DNA from 3 places in the Cupriavidus nantongensis genome. Region 1 is predicted to be linked to each of the others. Evidence: predicted binding sites of a transcription regulator. Region 1 holds the regulator's gene; each other region holds the start of a gene.

What was found. Region 1 encodes sigma-54, which starts transcription at its own class of promoters, with help from an activator protein. Its sites were predicted from a motif close to TGGCANGNAANCTGCTTT; they were not measured.
Region 2: A2G96_RS26500 (ammonium transporter) is a predicted target of sigma-54. The motif match lies at 1,718-1,735, and genes of this name have one in related genera.
Region 3: A2G96_RS32185 (pilin) is a predicted target of sigma-54. The motif match lies at 2,034-2,051, and genes of this name have one in related genera.

Annotation. Positions count from the first base shown of each region.
Region 1 covers NZ_CP014844.1:670,592-673,866, forward strand. Annotated here, with positions in the region: gene A2G96_RS03050 (PTS sugar transporter subunit IIA) at 1-161, opposite strand, end outside; gene hpf (ribosome hibernation-promoting factor, HPF/YfiA family) at 509-859, opposite strand; gene A2G96_RS03060 (RNA polymerase factor sigma-54) at 908-2,386, opposite strand; gene lptB (LPS export ABC transporter ATP-binding protein) at 2,510-3,275, opposite strand, start outside.
Region 2 covers NZ_CP014845.1:1,193,527-1,196,801, reverse strand. Annotated here, with positions in the region: gene A2G96_RS26505 (mechanosensitive ion channel family protein) at 1-269, opposite strand, end outside; gene A2G96_RS26500 (ammonium transporter) at 484-1,686, opposite strand; gene A2G96_RS26495 (HU family DNA-binding protein) at 2,212-2,466, shown strand; gene A2G96_RS26490 (acyl-CoA thioesterase) at 2,664-3,149, shown strand; gene A2G96_RS26485 (CreA family protein) at 3,171-3,275, shown strand, end outside.
Region 3 covers NZ_CP014844.1:853,735-857,009, reverse strand. Annotated here, with positions in the region: gene A2G96_RS03915 (PglL family O-oligosaccharyltransferase) at 1-1,377, opposite strand, end outside; gene A2G96_RS32185 (pilin) at 1,472-1,966, opposite strand; gene A2G96_RS03910 (TerC family protein) at 2,283-2,978, opposite strand; gene sucD (succinate--CoA ligase subunit alpha) at 3,217-3,275, opposite strand, start outside.

The DNA.
Region 1 (3,275 bases):
AGCGACTCGCGCGCGAACAGGTTGTCGGTGACGATGGCGCGCGCCACGCCATGGTTGTTCTCGAAGAGGAGCCCGGCCTGCTCGAACACACGTTTCTTGCTGGTGACGCTGACGTCGAGGGTGATGTTGCCGGGTGGCAGCAATTTGGCCAAACGATTCATGGGCGATGCGCAGGATTTCAGTTAGCGGGCGGATCGTTCCGCCGGGCAGCGGCTGGCTCCCTGCCGCTGCGGGCGGGGGGACGTCCGGCCCATTATAGAGCAGCGGCTACCCCTGCCTTGTGCGGTGCAGCGCCAGCGGATGCGGCCACGATTTCTCTCTCTTTGTATGGCGCAGCATACACCTTGGCGCTGCGCTTGCGAACATTTCGGGCTCCCATGCGTGACAAGGTTTGCTCCGCTGCCACAGCCGGCACCGCCCCCGGGGCGCAAAAAAGCCGCGCTTCGCGGCGCGGCTTGCCTGTGGAATCCTGGTTCAGCAGCCCTCTGCGGGGCTGCCGGGCACGGGTTTATTGCTGCATTTGCGCTGCGGCCATCTGGTACTTGACCGCTTCGCGGTCGTGGCCTTGCACGCGATCCTTGTAGCGAATCACCTGACGGTCCAGCTTGTCGACGAGTGCGTCGATCGCCGCATACAGGTCTTCATGATGCGCTTCGACAAAGATGTCCTTGCCCTTGAGATGCAGATTGATTTCCGCGTACTGACGCCGGTCCTTTTCCTTGTGATTGTCGACAGAGAGCAGCACGCTAACGCCAATGACTTGATCGAAATGCCTGACGATTCGCTCCAGCTTCGTTTCCACGTACTCACGCAGAGGCGGCGTGATGTCCAGGTGGTGTCCACTGATCTTGAAGTTCATAGCGCTTCTCCTTCTGAAAGAGCCTCACCAGGCAGGCGGTGGGCTCGGCTACAAAGACTTGCGGAGATTGACTGCGGGGATTTTCAAGGCTTCACGATACTTGGCGACGGTGCGGCGCGCGACAACGAAGCCCTGTTCGCCCAGCAGTTCGGCGATGCGACTGTCGGAAAGGGGATTCCTCGGGTCTTCGGCTCCTATCAGTTGCTTGATCAAGGCGCGGATGGCCGTTGATGAAGCCGCGCCACCGGTCTCGGTGGACACGTGGCTGCCGAAGAAGTACTTCAGTTCGAAAGTACCCATCGGCGTGGCCATGTATTTATTGGTCGTCACCCGGGAGATGGTTGACTCGTGTAAACCCAGTGTATCGGCAATCTCCCGCAAAACCAAGGGGCGCATGGCGATTTCACCGTGGGTGAAAAAGTTCTTTTGACGCTCGACAATGGCCTGCGAAACCCGCAGGATCGTGTCGAACCTTTGCTGGATGTTCTTGATCAGCCAGCGCGCCTCCTGCAGCTTCTGCTGCAGCCCCGCGGTGCCGGTTTCGCCCTTGGCGCCACGCAGGATCTGGGCATACATATCATTGATGCGCAGCCTCGGCATCACATCCGGATTGAGCTGCGCGATCCAGCCGCCACCGCTCTTGCGCACGAACACATCGGGCACGACGAAGTCGGCCTCGGGGCGGCTGTACGCGTGGCCCGGGTAGGGCGCCAGCGAGCGGATCAGGTCATGCGCGGCCTTGAGCGCGACTTCATCGACCTGCAGGGCCTTCTTCAGCCGCGTGTAGTCGCGTACCGCAAGAAGTTCCAGGTGATGGGTGACGATGGTCAGCGCCAGTTCGCGCTGCGGGTGCGTCAGGCGGCGCAATTGCAGCGCCAGGCATTCGGCCGCGTTGCGCGCGCCCACGCCGGGCGGATCGAAGCTCTGCAGCAGCGTCAGGATGGCGTGGACTTCGTCGGGGTCGAACTCGAGTTCTTCGGGCAGCTCCGCGCAGATCTCTTCGAGCGATGCGCTCAGGTAGCCATCGTCGTCGAGCGATTCGATCAGGAAGATGGCGAGCCCCTTGTCGCGCGCCGAGATCTTCAGCGGCGTCAACTGCTCCATCAGGTATTCGCGCAGCGTGGGCTCGGCATCGCGCAGCTGCATCGGCGTCTTTTCGTCCTCGTCGCCTTGCGGGCGGCGGGCGAAGTCGTCCAGGCTCCAGTCGCCGTTGCTGTAGTCGTCGCCGCTGCTGTTGTCGCCGTAGCCGTCATCGGCGGCGCCTTCGGTGCGGGCGTCGCCATTGCCCTGGGGCTCGGCGGGGGCGGGCGCGGGCGCGCTTTGCAAGTTGACCGAGCCGTCGGCGGCCACGCGCAGCGGGCTTTCGATCCAGTCGTTCTCCCGCTCGAGCAGCGGGTTTTCCGTCAGCGCCTGTTCGACTTCCTGCTGCAGTTCCAGCGTGGAAAGCTGCAGCAGCCGGATCGACTGTTGCAGCTGCGGGGTCAGGGCCAGGTGCTGGGAGAGGCGGAGCTGTAGCGACGGTTTCATGCGACCTATTTTATGCGCATCTTTCCGATGTTGGAACGGAAATTGCTATCGCTGATGCGCCGTGATCGCCGCTGGCTCTCCCTGCCATGCAGCCATGGCGGCCCGCGCCGGGCCGCCAGCTTGTCACATGCGGAAGTTCTCGCCCAGGTAGACGCGCCGCACGGCGTCGTTGGCGATGATCTCTTCGGGCTGGCCCGCGGCCAGCACCGTGCCTTCGCTGATGATGTAGGCGTGGTCGCAGATGCCGAGCGTCTCGCGCACGTTGTGGTCGGTGATCAGCACGCCGATATTGCGCGCCTTCAGGAAGCTGACGATGCGCTGGATCTCGCCCACCGCGATCGGATCGACGCCGGCGAACGGTTCGTCGAGCAGGATGAAGCGCGGCGACGACGCCAGCGCGCGCGCGATTTCGACGCGGCGGCGCTCGCCGCCGGACAGCGACAGCGCCGGGTTGTTGCGCAGGTGCGCGATCTGCAGGTCGTCGAGCAGCGCATCGAGGCGGCGCTCGATCTCGGCCTTGGCCAGCGGCTTGCCCTTGTCGATCTGCAGCTCGAGCACTGCGCGGATGTTTTCCTCGACGTTGAGCTTGCGGAACACCGAGGCTTCCTGCGGCAGGTACGACAGCCCCATGCGCGCGCGCTCGTGAATCGGCAGGCCGCTGATGTGGTCGCCGTCGAGCACGATGTCGCCTTCGTCCAGCGCCACCAGGCCGACGATCATGTAGAACGACGTGGTCTTGCCCGCGCCGTTGGGGCCGAGCAGTCCGACCACCTCGCCGCTCTTGACGTCGAGCGAGACGTCCTTGACCACCGTGCGCGAGCCATAGCGCTTCTTCAGGTGGCGCACGACCAGCGTGCTGCCGCCGGGCAGGACGGAGTTGGCTTCGACG
Region 2 (3,275 bases), on a different contig from region 1:
GCAAAGGTGGTGGTCTGGATGCCGAAGTAGCCGAGGATGCCGATCACCAGCACCACGTTCAGCGTCACGGTGACGATGGAACCGACATAGCGCAGCAGCGTCGGATCGACCTTCTGCTTGCCCAGCGCATTCTGCACCAGGCGCACGACAAAGTGGATCAGCCAGCGGCCAATGACCCAGAAGGCGAGGGCCGCCAGGATCTTGACGCCGAATTCGGTGGCGTAGGAGACCACCAGGGTCTTGAGGTTGTCGAAGGTAGAGGCGTCCATCGGCTTATTCCTTTCGTGTTGGCGTGACCGGCCGGCCGCCGGCCCAACATCCCCCAAACCAGCCGGCTGCGGCGTGCGAGCCCCTGCGCGTTGCGCGCAATGACCGGGCACGGCAATTATTGAGAGGCCGTGCGCGGAAGCGCAAGCAAATAATTGTTAAGACAAGGCGCGTTACACGGCTCGCCGGTTTATATCGGAAAGCCTTTGGCGGGTATTACCAGTTGGTTTCGCGCTCGGGGGTCGCGGAAATGCGGTGCAGCGTCAGGTCGGCGCCGTTGAACTCGCCCTCGGCGTCTAGGCGGATGCCTACCAGCCGCTTCAGCGTGCCGTAGACCAGCGTGCCGCCGGCCAGTGCGACCACGATGCCAAGCAAGGTGCCGAGCAACTGCGCGCCAAGCGATACCCCGCCAAGTCCCCCCAGCGCCTTCGCGCCGAAGATGCCCGCGGCAATGCCGCCCCAGGCGCCGCACAGCCCGTGCAGCGGCCACACGCCCAGCACATCGTCGATATGCCATTTGTTTTGCGCCAGCGTGAACATATAGACGAACAGCGCGCCGGCCACGGCGCCGGTCACCAGGGCGCCCAGTGGATGCATCAGGTCCGAGCCCGCGCATACCGCCACGAGGCCGGCCAGCGGCCCGTTGTAGACGAAGCCCGGATCGTTGCGCCCGGCCAGCCAGGCAGCGAGCGTACCGCCGGCCATCGCCATCAGAGAATTGATCGCAACCAGGCCGCTGATCTTGTCGACGGTCTGCGCGCTCATGACGTTGAAGCCGAACCAGCCCACCGCCAGAATCCAGGCGCCCAGCGCCAGGAACGGGATGTTCGAGGGCGGATGCGCGCTGATGCGGCCGTCATTCTGATAGCGGCCGCGGCGCGCGCCCAGCAGCAGCACCGCCGGCAGCGCAATCCAGCCGCCCAGCGCATGCACCACCACCGAACCGGCAAAGTCGTGGAAGGGCGCGCCGGCCACGCGCGCGATCCAGTCCTGCACGCCGTAGCGCTGGTTCCACACCATGCCCTCGAAAAACGGGTAGACAAAACCCACCAGCACGAAGGTGGCGACCAGCTGCGGATTGAAACGCGAGCGTTCGGCAATACCGCCCGAGATAATCGCCGGAATCGCCGCGGCAAAGGTCGCCAGGAAAAAGAACTTGACCAGCTCATAACCGTTCTTCTGGGCCAGGGTTTCGGCGCCGGCAAAGAACTGCACCCCGTAGGCAATGGTGTAGCCGATAAAGAAATAGGCGATGGTGGAAACCGCGAAATCCACCAGGATCTTTACCAGCGCATTGACCTGGTTCTTCTTGCGCACCGTGCCGAGTTCGAGGAACGCAAAGCCGGCGTGCATGGCCAGCACCATGATGGCGCCCAGCAGGATAAACAGCGCGTCGGTGCCGGTCTTCCAGTTGTCCATAGTGACCTCATGCTCAAAATGGGCGCACCAGTACGCAAAAAGCGTTCCACTGACCGCTGCATCCTGGTGCCGCTTGCACCGTGCCGGGTAAAAAACCGCACCGGCCTGCCGCATGCGGCCGATTCCCCGGGAACTCCGTGCCGTCGGAACGCTGCCGGCAGCCGGGCACCTCTGCGCCCGAATGGAACCGACAAGGTGCGTCCGGTGATCCGTTGTGGTGCGTCGCCCCATTTGGGGGAATCTGTCCTATGCTGTTTAGTTTTGAGGGCCCGATTTCGGGCGACTGCTCCCGGCCCGGCAAAATGCGGCGCCTGGCAAGCGCGAACAGCAGTGGAAATTGCCCGCTAACCGGCCTCAAGCAAGGATTTGCGGGTTTTTTTGTCGCATTGGTGCCACTGGGGATTGCTCAACGCGCGAAGGGCAGATTAGACTGCGCCGATCGATGGCCTGCCGCCAGGCACGCCCATCGGTGACGACGACCAACAAGGGAAATCAGCCATGAATAAAGGTGAACTGGTATAGGCCATCGCCGCGGAAGCAGAATTGAGCAATGCCGCCGCCGAGCGTGCGCTCAACGCAGCGCTGGACAGTATCAAGAAGGCAGTGGCAAAGGGCGATTCTGTAACGCTGGTGGGTTTTGGCAGCTTCAGCGCCGGCAAGCGCGCTGCCCGTACCGGCCGCAATCCGCGCACCGGCGAAACCATCAAGATTCCGGCCGCCAAGACGGTCAAGTTCTCGGCAGGCCAGGGTTTCAAGGACGCCGTGAACAAGAAAAAGTAAGCAGTTTGCGTCCATAGCGAAAGAAGCGGCCTGGCAGGCCGCTTTTTTTGCGCCCGATGCGCCGGATGCGCCGGATGCGCCGGCAGACCGGTCGCCGACGCCGCGCCATCCCCGCCATCAACGGCGCGGCGATCCGGGTTAAACTGCCGGCGCCCGCAGCCGGCAATCCCGCCCCCGCAATCTTCGTATCCCGCATCATGAATGACCTGTCCCACCAGCTTTCCATGACCGTGCTGATGACGCCCGACATGGCCAACTTTTCCGGCAACGTCCACGGCGGCACCATCCTCAAGTACCTGGACATGGTGGCGTATGCCTGCGCCAGCCGCTACGCCGGCCGCTACGTGGTCACGCTGTCGGTGGACCAGGTGGTGTTCCGCCAGCCAATCCATGTGGGCGAGCTGGTGACCTTCCTGGCATCGGTCAACTACACCGGCCGCAGCTCGATGGAGATCGGCATCAAGGTGGTGACCGAGAACATCCGCAGCAAGCTGGTGCGCCATACCAACAGCTGCTATTTCACCATGGTGGCGGTGGACGACAACGGCAGCCCCGCCGAGGTGCCGCCGCTGGAGCCGCGCGACGAGGTCGAGCGCCAGCGCTTTGCCGCCGCGCAGCAGCGCCGCGCGCTGCGCCAGGAAATGGAAAAGCGCCACGGCGACATCAAGTCGTCGGTGAACTGAGTACCGATGCGTGATACAGCCATGAAGTCTCAACACAAACTCGTTCGCCTCCTGCTTGCAGGCGTCTGCGCCAGCGCCGCCGCGGGGGCCATTGCCGAGGAGATCGGCAGCGTCAGCACCAATTTC
Region 3 (3,275 bases), 180 kb from region 1:
CACCGCGACAAACGCGAGCATCAGCCCGCGCGCCACCGGCAACGGCACACGCCAGCGGGCAAAGCCCGACGGCTCCAGCCACCCCAGCATGAAGCAGAACGGCAGGAAGAAATACAGGTAATGCAGCGGGTATTCCAGCATCGAATGCGCGCACAGCATCGCCAGCCAGGCCAGCACCAGCACCGTCTGCCTGCGCTCTTCGGCATCGCCCTGCCACAAGCGCACCCGCACCACCCGCCACAGCCACGCCAGCAAAATCACGCCGACGCCGGCGGTGCCGACGATGCCGGTCTTGGCCAGCAAATCGAGGATCGCGTTGTGGGCGTGCAGCGACATCTCGACCTTCACGCCGACCTGATCGAGTTGCTGGAATTGCGCCCAGCCGAACTCGCCCCAGCCGACACCGAACCACGGATGGGCGCGGAACATGGCGATGGCGTGCGCCCACAGCGCGCCCCGCGCAGAGATCTGGTCTTCGGCTTCGAGCTGGGCGATGGTGTCGAACAGGCGCCAGTCGAAGGCCTGCCCTGCGGCCTTGATCGTGGGTTGCAGTATCAAGAGCATCGCCACCATGGCAACGGCAGCGACGACCAGTCCAACCGGGCGCTGCATCGGATCCGGACCGCGGCGCTCGCCTCGGGCCAGCCATGCCGCGATCAACGCGTAGCACGCGGCAAGGCCCACATGCAGCACGCCGGTACGCGAGCCGGACAGCACGATGCCGCTTTCCAGCAAGGCCACCGCAGCGAGCCACATCGGGAAACGCAAACGTCCGCGCGACGCCAGCCACACCGACGCGACCAGCGCCAGGCCGTGGACGGTGGCCTGGTGGTTGGGCTGGTTCAGGTTGCCCCAGAGGCGGCGGTTGGTGTCGTAGAAGTAGGTGGAGACGAGGCCGAAGGAGCGGGGTTCCAGGTGGAACAACTGCACCCATTGCGACACGGTACCCAGCAGGCCCGCGATCAGCAGCGCAATGGCAAGGGCGTCACCAGTATCCGATTCGCTGCCAGACTGCGTGCGGCGGTACCACCATGCCCCGGATGCCACGGCGGCGCCGAGCGACAGCGTCAGGACCGTCATCAGGCGGCTGCCGGAAAAGTCGGCGTGTCCCAGGCTCGCGAAGATCAGGCTGACGAGGACAAGCCACAAGAAAAGCTGTGAAATTAGCGGTAGCGATGCGGATGACGTCGCGGTCGTCGTCACCGGCCTGCGGGTTGCTTGAAATGCAACGGCAGCAACCGCGGCAATGCCGCACAGCGCAGCGGCCCATTCACCGTAAAACGTGGCTAGCGGCAGCGTGTGTCTGGAGACCAGCAGCGGGATGACGATTGCTGCGATGAGGGCAGCCGACGGGAGGGTTATCCGGGACGGCGGCATTGAGGCGCCTGGTTTGGGGAAAGGCGCATGATAGCTTGGGCGCGAGGCAAAGAAAAAGCGCCCGAAGGCGCTTTCGTTACAGCATCTAGAGAATTTAGATACCGGTCTGGGCACGCGTGCAGGTTGCTCCCGTCGTCGCCCCAGTCCAAACGATCGAGTTCGCGTTGCTGGTGCCGGTAAGAGTTACTACACAACCGTTTGCTGCACCCAAGTTGTTTGCCGTCGCGGTCAACTCAATAGTAGTCGTGGTCGCGGTTGGGGCAGTCGGCGCACCCGCGCCAAACAGCAGAGTAACACCAGCCGGAGCCGGTACAGCCGGGTAACCGGTCGCAGCGGTAAGCTGGGCAAGCGTTCCACATGCGGTCAAGTTACCACCGGACACTTGTGCACATTGTGCAATTGCTTGCTTCAGCGGGGCAATTTCCGTGAGCGGGCTCGACCAGCGCGACCGCGTCACATAGTCCTGATACTGCGGAATCGCAATCGCCGCCAAGATACCAATGATCGCCACCACGATCATCAGTTCAATCAGCGTAAAACCCTTCTGGACGCGGCGGCCCAGCTTCTTCAGTTTTTGTACCCGTTGCATGATTTGACCCCTCGAAGAGATTTTGGTTAAGCGTTGCACGTCTTCGGTTTCGTGACGCGGGGACGATTGAGCAGCAAGCGTGCCAGGCGCATCCCCCATCGGTAGGGGGTCAAAAGCGACAAATTTCGTCACCCGTCGGGGTGACGCTTGCCGCTTGCGCCAAAAATTGTCACCTGGGACCGCTACCACAGGCAAGCGCGACAAAAAGTGCGATCACTCACATGAGTTAGTTGGCAGGGGCACCGACACACGCGGCGCTCCGCTCAACGAAAAAGGGCGGCCAGCAGGCCGCCCTTCCGTTCCATGCTGACTCTCGTCAGGCCGTCTGTGCCGACCGGCGGCTCAGCAGCTTACCGATGATCACCACCAGGATCGCGCCGGCGGCGCCGAAGACCAGGTGGGCGTGCGGCACGTGGACTTCGAACCAGGCGGCGTCGACCGGGTCGCTGACCAGCATCTCGCCGGCGAGATAGCCGAGCAGCGCGGCGCCCAGCACGATGATGACCGGGAAGCGCTCCATCACCTTGAGCAGGATGGTGCTGCCGAACACGATCAGCGGAATCGACAGGCCCAGGCCGACGATCAGCAGCAGCAGCTGGCTGCCTTCCGGCCCCTTCTGCGCGGCGGCGGCCACGGCGACCACGTTGTCGAGCGACATCACCAGGTCGGCGATCAGGATGGTGCGGATCGCGGCCCAGATATTGTCCTTGGCGTCATGGCCGTCTTCGTCGTCCTCGCCGGTCAGCAGCTGCACGCCGATGTAGACCAGCAGCACGGCGCCGATGATCTTCAGGTAAGGCAGGCTCAGCAGCTTGACCGCGGCCACGGTCAGCACCACGCGCATGATGATGGCGGCGGCGCTGCCCCAGAAGATGGCTTTCTTCTGCTGGGCGGGCGGCAGGTTGCGCGAGGCGAGCGCGATCACCACCGCGTTGTCGCCGGACAGGACGATATTGGTCAGGATGATCGATCCCAACGCAATCCAGAAAGTGGTGGAAGACAGCAGTTCCACGGGGAGGCTCCTCGAGTTCTATGTGGTGGTGCGCCCCGTCATCTGACGGGTTTTCGGATGTCTGAAGGCGCAGACATGACTGTTTAACCGATGAACCTTTCGATTAGATTTCAATCTTGTAATGTTCAGGGCCATCATGGCGCGTGAATCACTTCCCCGCAAAAGACAAAGCCCCCGCCGAAGCGGGGGCATTGCTGGAACGGTCGATCCCGCTGTCGCGGGAAAGTCGGCCAGGGGCTTACAGCATTGCCTTCAGCAGGCGGCCCATTTCCGACGGGTTCTTGGTCACCTTGATAC